DNA from 3 places in the Comamonas sp. JNW genome. Region 2 is predicted to be linked to each of the others. Evidence: predicted binding sites of a transcription regulator. Region 2 holds the regulator's gene; each other region holds the start of a gene.
What was found. Region 2 encodes sigma-54, which starts transcription at its own class of promoters, with help from an activator protein. Its sites were predicted from a motif close to TGGCANGNAANCTGCTTT; they were not measured.

Region 1 (3,256 bases), on a different contig from region 2:
GTGCCGCCAAAGTGTGGACAATGGCGGCCTGTGCGGCCCAGGGCCGCGTTCTCTTCTGCACCAACCATGACCGATACCACTGCCCGCCCCGAACTGCCCGACCACCTGTCCATCGACCCCAAGAGCCCGCACTTTGTGCGCGAAGTCTTCAACCATGACATCGGCATCCGCTTCAACGGCACCGAGCGCGTGGACGTCGAGGAATACTGCGTGAGCGAAGGCTGGGTCAAGGTGCCCGCCGGCAAGACCGTGGACCGCAAGGGCAAGCCCCTGCTGATCAAGCTCAAGGGCACCGTCGAGGCCTATTACAAGGACTGAGTCCTGGCCTGATCGCCCCCGCTGGGCTGTATAGAATGCGGCCCGGTAAAACGAAAACCCGACCCACGCTGGCCACTCAAGGCAAGCATGGCTCGGGTTTTTGCATGTGGCGCGGTCAATGCCGCGCGCCTCAGCGCTTCAGAAGCTTGCGATCAGGCCAGCGCCTCGGCCGGGCCAAAGAACTCATAGCGCACCTGGGCATCGGGCACGCCGAGCTTGCGCAGCGAGGCCTTGACCGAGCGCATAAAGGGCTTGGGGCCGAGAAAGTAGACATCGGCATCGCGCGAGGCGGGCAGCCACTGGCCCAGCAGGTCCTCGGTCAGATGGCCCTGGGCAGCCACCGCCTCGCCCTCGGCCACCTTGTCGTACACATAGAGCGGCTGCAGCTGGCGGTGCGCCTGGGCCAGCGCATCGATCTGCGGGCGGAAGGCATGCACGGCGCTGTCCCGGGCGCAGTGGATAAAGGTGATGGGGCGCTCGGTCTGCAGCGCGGCTTCGAGCATCGGCAACGTGGGGGTGATGCCCACGCCGCCGCTGATCAGCACCAGCGGGCGCTCGCTCGCCTGCAAGGTGAAATGGCCGGCCGGTGCAAACAGCTCCAAGGTGTCGCCCACTTGCAGGTCATGCAGGTAGTTGGAGACCTTGCCACCGGGCTCGCGCTTGACGCTGATGCGATAGCTGCGGCCATTGCTCGGGGCCGACAGCGAGTAGTTGCGGCGCTGCTCGGTGCCACCCACGATGGCGCGCAGGCCGATGTACTGGCCCGGCTGGTGGGCAATCACGGCCTGGCCGTCGACCGGCTCCAGGTAGAAGGAGCTGATCTCGGCGCTCTCGGCCACCTTTTGCACCAGCTTGAAAGTACGCGCACCGCGCCAGCCGCCTTCCGTATGGGCAATGGCGTCATAGGCCTTGGCCTCGGCAGCGATCAGGATGTCGGCCAGCTGGGTGTAGGCAGCAGCCCAGGCATCGATCACCGCATCGGTGGCAATCTCGGCGCCTAGCACCTCGCGGATCGCGCGCAGCAGGCAGCTGCCAACGATCTGGTACTGGTCTGGCTGCACCTGCAGCGCCACATGCTTGTTGATGATCTGCGCGGGCAGGTCGCCCAGGTTCTCCAGCTTGTCGATGTGCTTGGCATACATCAGCACGCTATGGGCCAGTGCGCGGGGTTGGGCACCGCTTTGCTGGTGGGCCTGGTTGAACAGTGGGCGCACCTCGGGGTACTCGCTCAGCATCATCTGGTAGAAGTGCGTGGTCAGCGCCTCGCCGCCGGTCTCCAGCAGCGGGACGGTGGCCTGGATGATCTGTTTTTGGCTATCGCTCAGCATCTAACTCTCCTTGCATGTGGTTGGTTTTATCAATGCATGCAACGTGCCAACACCGGGTTTGTGGAATATCAATATCTTGCACAATGCATGCAGTCATACTGACAACACCTAAATGCTGTGTTTTTGACACCCCGAGTCGTTTTGACATCCTCCAAAATCCTCCACGCCGTGATTCCACTGGTGGCCGATCTGGCCCAGGAGCTGCCCGAGCGCGAGCGCCTGCGCCGCCTGCTCGCGGCCCTGCGCACCTTGTTGCCCGCCGATGCGGTGGCGCTGCTGCGCCTCAACGGCGAATGGCTGGAGCCGGTGGCCATTGATGGCCTGGTGCCCGATACCCTGGGCCGGCGCTTCAAGGTGGCCGAGCACCCGCGCCTGGCCCAGCTGCTGGCCGCCGGCCAGGCCATGCGCTTTGCGCCCGACAGCCCCCTGCCCGACCCCTATGACGGCCTGATCACCACCCCGGGCGAGCTGCATGTGCATGACTGCATGGGCTGCGTGCTGCAGACCGGCGGCCTGGCCTGGGGCCTGCTGACCCTGGATGCGCTGGAACCCGACCGTTTTGCCGATGGCAATGCGCTCGAACTGCTGCAGGCCTTCAGCAACCTGGCTGCCGCCACCGTGGCCACGGCCGAGCGCGTGCAGCAGCTGTCCCAGGCCGCACGCAGCGCCAGCGCGCCGGCGCCGCGCAACCCGGGTGCGGATCGCAGCCGCCAGATCCTGGGCACCAGCCCGGCCATCCGGCAACTGCAAAGCAGCATTGCGCTGGTCGCCGCCAGCGACCTGTGCGTGCTGATCACCGGCGAGACCGGCACCGGCAAGGAGCTGGTCGCCCAGGCCGTGCATGCGCAGTCGCCGCGCGCAGCGCAGCCGCTGGTCAGCATCAACTGCGCAGCGCTACCCGACAACCTGGTCGAGAGCGAGCTGTTCGGCCATGTGCGCGGCGCCTTCACCGGCGCGTTGAGCGAGCGGCGCGGCAAGTTCGAGCAGGCCCAGCACGGCAGCCTGTTCCTCGACGAGGTCGGCGAGCTGTCGCTGTCGGTGCAGGCCAAGCTGCTGCGCGTGCTGCAAAGCGGCCAGCTGCAGCGCCTGGGCTCGGACCGCGAGCACCAGGTCGATGTGCGTGTGATTGCCGCCACCAACCGCGACCTGGCCGCCGAAGTGCAGGCCGGCCGCATGCGCGCCGATTTCTACCACCGCCTGTGCGTCTACCCCGTCGTGGTGCCGCCGCTGCGCGCGCGGGACAGCGACACCCTGGTCCTCGCCGGCTGCTTTCTCGAAGAGAACCGCGCCCGCCTGCAACTGGGCGGCCTGCGCTTGGATGCCGCCGCCCAGGCCGCCCTGCTGCGCTACCCCTGGCCGGGCAATGTGCGCGAGCTGGAGCACTGCATCAGTCGCGCGGTACTCAAGGCGCTCAGCCGCACCCTGGGCCAGCGCAAGGACAGCAGCAAACCGCGCATGCTGAGCATTGGCGAGGAGGACCTGTGGGACGGCGCCGCCGCCGCACCGCTGCCACCCGGCCAGCAGGCAACGGGCCTTATCGCGCCCCTGCGCGCGTCCGAAATGGCCGAAGTGGCCGGAGGGCTAACAGCCAGCGCCGAGACCTTGGGCCT
Region 2 (3,256 bases):
AGGAGCTGCGGGTCGAGCACCTGCGCGAATCACCGTCAGTCGCGCTGTCCGGCGGCGAGCGCCGCCGGGTCGAGATCGCCCGTGCGCTGGCCACCCAGCCCCGTTTCATCCTGCTCGACGAGCCTTTCGCCGGCATCGACCCCATCGCCGTGATCGAGATCCAGCGCATTGTCGCCTTTCTCAAGGAGCGCGGCATTGGCGTGCTGATCACCGACCACAATGTGCGCGAAACCCTGGGTATCTGTGACCATGCCTGCATCATCAGCGATGGCAAGGTGCTGGCCGCCGGGACGCCGCAAGAGATTGTGGAGAACGCAGAGGTCCGGAGGGTGTATCTGGGTGAACATTTCCGTATGTGACATCGCACGCCTTGGCGGGCGTGCCAGCCAAGATGCCGTCCCGCGCTGCGGGGCCGGCAGGGCTGATCCGTTGCCAGCTGCCCCAGCCCGTGGGGAGGCGCAGCCATGATGCCGTCGCTGTCGCTGCGCGTATCGCAGAACCTGACCCTGACCCCCCAGCTGCAGCAGTCGATTCGCCTGCTGCAGCTGTCCACGCAGGAACTGACGCAGGAAGTCGAGCAGATGCTCGACGAAAACCCGTTTCTGGAGCGCGAGGGCGATGAGGCCCCCGAGGCTGAAGCCGGTAAAGAAGCCGCTGAATCTGCCGAAGCTGCAGACGCTGCAGACGCAGCCGACAAGGGTGCCGATACTGCTGCCAGCACCGACACCAACAACAGTAGCGATTTCGAGCCCGGAACCTCCGACCAGCCGCTGGATTTTGGCGCGGGCAAGGAAACCGGCGTCGATGCCGAGGCCGCTGCCGGCGATTCGGCATCGGACTGGGAAGAGTGGGGTGGCGATCTGCCCGCGCGCTCCAGCGCCAGCGATGACGACGACGAGACGCCGATGTCCGACCGGCGCAGCGAGCACCTGAGCCTGCAGGATGTGCTGCACCGCCAGGCCTTGTCGCTGCGCCTGTGCCAGGAAGACCGGGCCGCGCTCTACTTTCTGATTGAATCACTGAACGACGACGGCTACCTCGAAGAAACGCTGGCCGAGCTCGCGCAAAGCTTTGGCGACGCCAGTGACCCCGAGCGCTACGAAGTGCTGCTGCACCACCTGACTGTGGCGCTGCGCTTGCTGCAAAGCCTGGAGCCGATTGGCGTGGGCGCGCGCAACCTGTCCGAATGCATGCAGCTGCAGATCAAGGCCCAGCAGCGCCTGTTGGATGAAGAGGGCTCGGACACGCCCGAGGCCGATGCGCTGGCGCTGGAGACCGCTTTGCTGGTCTGCCAGGAATCGCTGGAGCTGCTGGCGCGCCGTGATGTGCGCAAGCTGGTGCAACTGACCGGATGCAGTGATGCCGCGGTGCGCAGCGCGCTGGCGCTGATCGCCAAGCTCGAGCCCCGCCCCGGCCGGCCCTATGCCGATGTGGACCGCAACACCATCATCCCCGATGTCATCGTGCGACCCAGCAATGAGCGCGGCCTGCCGGTGCCCGGTTTCAGCGTGCAGCTCAATGCCGAGGTGATGCCGCGCCTGCGCGTGCAGGATGTCTACGCCAATGCCTTGCGCAGCCACAAGGGCAGCGAGGGCCATGGCGCGCTGCAGCAGCGGCTGCAGGAGGCGCGCTGGTTCATCAAGAACATCCAGCAGCGCTTTGACACCATCTTGCGCGTCTCGCAGGCCATCGTCGAGCGCCAGCGCAATTTCTTTGTCCATGGCGAGCTGGCGATGCGCCCCATGGTGCTGCGCGAGATTGCCGATGAGCTGGGCCTGCACGAGTCCACCATCAGCCGCGTGACCACGGCCAAGTACATGGCCACGCCGCAGGGCACGTTTGAGCTCAAGTACTTCTTTGGCTCAGGCCTGGGCACCGAGACCGGCGGCAGTGCGTCGAGCACGGCGGTCAAGGCGCTGATCAAGCAGTTGCTCGACGAGGAAAGCGCGAAGAAGCCGCTGTCGGATGCAAAAATCGCCGATCTGCTGCAGGCCCAGGGCATTGAATGCGCGCGCCGCACGGTGGCCAAGTACCGCGAGGCCATGCGCATCCCGCCGGCCAGCCTGCGCAAGGCGCTGTAAGCGCAAGCAGCCAGGGCCCATAAAAAAAACCGCAGCTGCGTTATGCACTGCGGTTTTGTTTTGAGACGGTGCCGCTTTACTTTGGCCACAGCCACCAGATGAACAAGGCCAGCACGGCCAGCATCAGGCCAAACTTGGTGAGCTTGTAGGCGGTCTTGTTCCAGGCCTTGAAGCGGCGGCGGTACTGGCCCATGTAGAACGAGATCTTGAAGATGCGGCTGATGAAGCCACGCGGATCGCCTTCGTTGTTGGGCGAGCTGGCGGCAGCGACCACATGCGTGCCCAGCCAGCGGTTGAGCCACTGCGCAAAGCCATTGGTCATCGGGCGCTCGACATCGCAGAACAGCACGATGCGGTTGCCTTCGGACCGGTTCTCGGCCCAGTGCATGAAGGTCTCGTCAAAGATCACGCCTTCGCCCTCGCGCCAGCTGTAGGGCGTGCCATCGACCTCGATCATGCAGCGGTCATCATTGGGCGCCAGCACAGCGAGGTGGTAGCGCAGCGAGCCGGCATAGGGGTCGCGGTGCAGGTTGAGCTTGGCGCCGGGCGGCAGCTCGGCAAACATGGCCGCCTTGATGCCGGGGATGGACTGCACCAGCGCCGTGGTCTTGGGGCACAGCTCCATCGCAGACGGGTGGGCCTGGCCGTACCACTTCAGGTAGAAGCGCTTCCAGCCGGTCTTGAAGAAGGAGTTGAAGCCCGCGTCGTCGTTGTTGGCCGCGGCCTTGATCTGCATGGCCTGGTGCAGACCGATGGCCTCTTCGCGGATCTCGCGCCAGTGGGCCTGCAGCGGGGCCAGGTCGGGGAAGGTGCTGGTGGGCAGGTAGGGCGTGCGCGGTACCTTGCTGAACATCAGCATGAACACATTGAATGGCGCCGTGAACGTGGAGTGGTCAAACAGCTGGCGCAGCAGCTTGTGCCGCACCTTGCCACGCAGGTGCATGTAGAGGCCGCAGCCAAAGAAAAGCAGCACCAGGGCCAGAACGATGATTTTTGCCATAGACAGCGATTTTAGCGACTGTGCTGTGGCGGCTGTCTGCGCAAGCGCAAACTGGCGCGCTGCAAGGGCTGCGGGGCGGTGGGATGGCCTGCTGGCAGCAGGCCTATTGCGGTTTGGTCAATGGCAAGCCAGGTGCGCTTACCTGGGCTGGGCGGCAAAGGCGGTCTTGAGGCGC
Region 3 (3,256 bases), on a different contig from region 2:
GCCAGCGCCGCAGCATGGCCGACTTCAAGGGCAAGGTCGTGCTGGTGTTCTTTGGCTTTACCCAGTGCCCCGATGTCTGCCCGACCACTTTGGGCGACCTGGCCGCCGTCAAGCAAAAGCTCGGCGCCAAGGGCGACAAGCTGCAGGTGATCTTCGCCTCGGTCGATCCATCGCGCGACACACCCGAAATCTTGCAGGCCTACCTCGCCAACTTTGACCCCAGCTTTCTGGCGCTGCGCGGCAGCGACGAGGAAACGGCCAAGATGGCCAAGGACTTCAAGGTCTACTACAAGCGGGTCGAGGGCCAGACCCCGGGCAGCTACACGATGGACCATACCGCTGGCGACTATATCTTTGACCCGCAAGGGCGTCTGCGCTTGTACAGCCGCTATGGCACCCCCGTTGAAACGCTGGCCAAAGATATCGAGCAGCTGATCGACGGCGCTTAAGCGCTTACACGCTTAACAGCGCTGGGCAAGCGCTGCACTCACATCGACCAGATACGCGGCCGCTGCGCCGGCAGGCCCCAGAGGCTGCTGCGCCAGTGGCCCCAGACCGTCTTCCACAGCTGCATCGCCGGCTCCACCACGGGCGCCAGGCCACGCAGCACCAGCATATGCTCGTTCGGCGCGGTCACCCCGGCCATCAACCCCGCTGGGCCTGCGTCCAGCAGCTGCTGGGTGCTCTCCAGCAGCGCTTCGCGTTGCGCGCGGTTGATGGGCGAGCCGCTGGCGTAGATCAAACTCCCCAGGCAGCGCTGGCCCGCCAGGCCCAGCTGTGCGTTGAGCAGCAGCCCATCATCGGCCCGGATACGGCCGCGTTCCAGAAAATGCCCCGGCCATGCGATGTGCTGCGAAAACACGCCCTGGGTAAAGGGCTGACCCGCCAGCGGCAGGCCCAGCGCGGTGATGTCCCAGGTCAGCAGCTCTGCATCCGGTGCCAGTTCCATCTGCAGCTCATTGGCCGCATCGCAGGCGTTGTAGGCAATGGCTTCCAGCGGCAACCATTCCAGCCGGGCGCCGGCCTGCAGTTTGAGGCGGGTGCGCTGCAAGGCCGGCTGGCCATTGCTCTTGTAAAAGCGCGTTGCGCCCGGCGTGGTGACGAGCGCATGGGCGCCTGCCGCCACCTCGACCGAGATATCCAGCATATCGCCACCCACCAGGCCGCCGGGCGGGTGCACCAGCACGTTGTGGCAAATGCCCGGGCCTTCGGGGTAGAGGCTTTTGAGAATGCGCAGCGGGCCATCGTGGCTGAACTGCACCGACGTCTTGCCGGCTTGCTGGCCGTAGCGCAGGTCTAGTTGGGCATGCCAGCTCATGGCTGCGGCGGGCGCTGGGTGCCTGGCGGGCAGCAGGGCGCAAGGGCCGGGATCGGGAGCGGGAGCAGGGGGACGAAAGACATGCGTGGGCTTTTGCAAGCCACGTGCCAGGAACTGCACTGCTCTGGGGTGTGGTCTGTGCCGAATTGGTGCATGCGCGGCTGCTGTGCATGCATGTGGTGCAAGGCGGGCGGGTGGCGGCACGGAAAGCGTGCATGCCCAGCCGTTGTAGCCCCTTGGCATGTGCCTTGCTTTGCACTAGGTATGGAACTGACACCTCGCGAAAAAGACAAGCTGCTGATCTTTACCGCCGCCTTGCTGGCCGAGCGGCGCCTGGCCCGGGGGCTCAAGCTGAACTACCCCGAGGCGGTGGCGCTGATCAGCGCCTTTGTGATGGAGGGCGCGCGCGATGGCAAGACCGTTGCCCAACTGATGAGCGCCGGCCGCACGGTGCTCACGCGCGCCGACGTGATGGAGGGCATTCCCGAGATGATTGCCGATATCCAGATCGAGGCGACCTTTCCCGATGGCACCAAGCTCGTCACCGTGCATGAGCCCATTGTCTGAACCTCCCATTTTTCTCGCGCACTCGACCACTATGAACTTCAAGAAATTCTCTGCCGCGCTGGCCACCGCCGCTGCGGCTTTGCCGCTGTCAGCCATGGCCCATGTGGGCGCCGATGGTGGCGGCCACCATGGCTTTTTGAGCAGCTTTGGCCATGCCTTTGCCCATCCGTTTACTGGCGCCGACCATATGGCCGCGATGTTGGCCGTGGGCGCCTGGAGTGCGCTGACGGTGACGCCCGCCTGGCGCGCACCGGCCGCCTTTGTGGCCCTGCTGGTGGCGGGGGCGCTGGCAGGTTTTGCCGGTCTGTGGGTGCCCGGCGTGGAGCCGATGATTGCCGCATCGGTGCTGGTGTTGGGCCTGCTGGTGGCGGTGCAAAAGCAAATGCCCTGGGTGCTGGCCGCTGCGCTGGCCGGGGTGTTTGCGTTTTTCCATGGCGCGGCCCACGGCTTTGAGCTGGCGGCCGATTCTGCGCTGGCATCGGCGGGCGCGCTGGCGGGCATGGCGCTGGGTTCGGCCTTGTTGCATGTGGGCGGCATGGTGCTGGGCAAGGCCCTCATGCAGCGCCACCGCTGGCTGGCCAAGCTGGCGGGCGGGGCCACCGCGGTCTTGGGCGCGGCCATGCTGACGCGCCTGGCCTGACGAGGAGCGGCACCATGATCCCAGGTGAACTGCTGCTGGACGAGGGCGAACACACGCTGAACCCGGGGCGCCGCACCACCACGCTGGTGGTACACAACGCGAGCGACCGGCCCATCCAGGTAGGGTCGCACTACCACTTTGCCGAGACCAATGCCGGCCTGAGCTTCGACCGCCAGGCGGCGCACGGCATGCGACTGCATATTGCCAGCGGCATGGCGGTGCGCTTTGAGCCCGGCCAGCAGCGCACGGTGGAGCTGGTGGATGTTGGCGGCGAGCGGCAGATCTACGGTTTTCGCGGCCTGGTGCAAGGGGCGCTGGAATGAGGCCCGGCATGCTGTGCCAGCGTTCTAAGACAGGATGGTTCTGATGGCAACAATGGACAGACGCGCATACGCAGAGACCTATGGGCCCACGGTGGGTGACCGCCTGCGCCTGGCCGATACCGAACTGGTCGTGCAGGTGGAGCAGGACTTCACCCTGCGCGCGGGCGGCTACGGCGAAGAGGTGAAGTTTGGCGGTGGCAAGACCATCCGTGATGGCATGGCGCAAAGCCAGCGCAGCAGTGCGCAGGGCGCGATGGACACGGTGCTGACCAATGCGCTGATCATCGACCACTGGGGCATCGTCAAGGCAGACATTGGCCTGAAGGCCGGCCGCATTGCCGCGATTGGCAAGGCCGGCAACCTGGACACGCAGCCGGGTGTGGACATCATCATTGGCCCGGGCACCGA

Region 1: hmpA (NO-inducible flavohemoprotein) is a predicted target of sigma-54. The motif match lies at 1,678-1,695, and genes of this name have one in related genera.
Region 3: DCO45_RS04380 (urease subunit gamma) is a predicted target of sigma-54. The motif match lies at 1,556-1,573, and genes of this name have one in related genera.

What each region holds. Positions count from the first base shown of each region.
Region 1 covers NZ_QETI01000020.1:33,873-37,128, forward strand. Annotated here, with positions in the region: gene DCO45_RS21125 (DUF3297 family protein) at 67-318, shown strand; gene hmpA (NO-inducible flavohemoprotein) at 471-1,646, opposite strand; gene norR (nitric oxide reductase transcriptional regulator NorR) at 1,788-3,256, shown strand, end outside.
Region 2 covers NZ_QETI01000008.1:46,529-49,784, forward strand. Annotated here, with positions in the region: gene lptB (LPS export ABC transporter ATP-binding protein) at 1-359, shown strand, start outside; gene DCO45_RS13055 (RNA polymerase factor sigma-54) at 465-2,081, shown strand; gene DCO45_RS13060 (aspartyl/asparaginyl beta-hydroxylase domain-containing protein) at 2,158-3,081, opposite strand; gene DCO45_RS13065 (hypothetical protein) at 3,220-3,256, opposite strand, start outside.
Region 3 covers NZ_QETI01000002.1:294,774-298,029, forward strand. Annotated here, with positions in the region: gene DCO45_RS04370 (SCO family protein) at 1-449, shown strand, start outside; gene DCO45_RS04375 (urease accessory protein UreD) at 488-1,318, opposite strand; gene DCO45_RS04380 (urease subunit gamma) at 1,583-1,885, shown strand; gene DCO45_RS04385 (HupE/UreJ family protein) at 1,917-2,525, shown strand; gene DCO45_RS04390 (urease subunit beta) at 2,540-2,848, shown strand; gene ureC (urease subunit alpha) at 2,892-3,256, shown strand, end outside.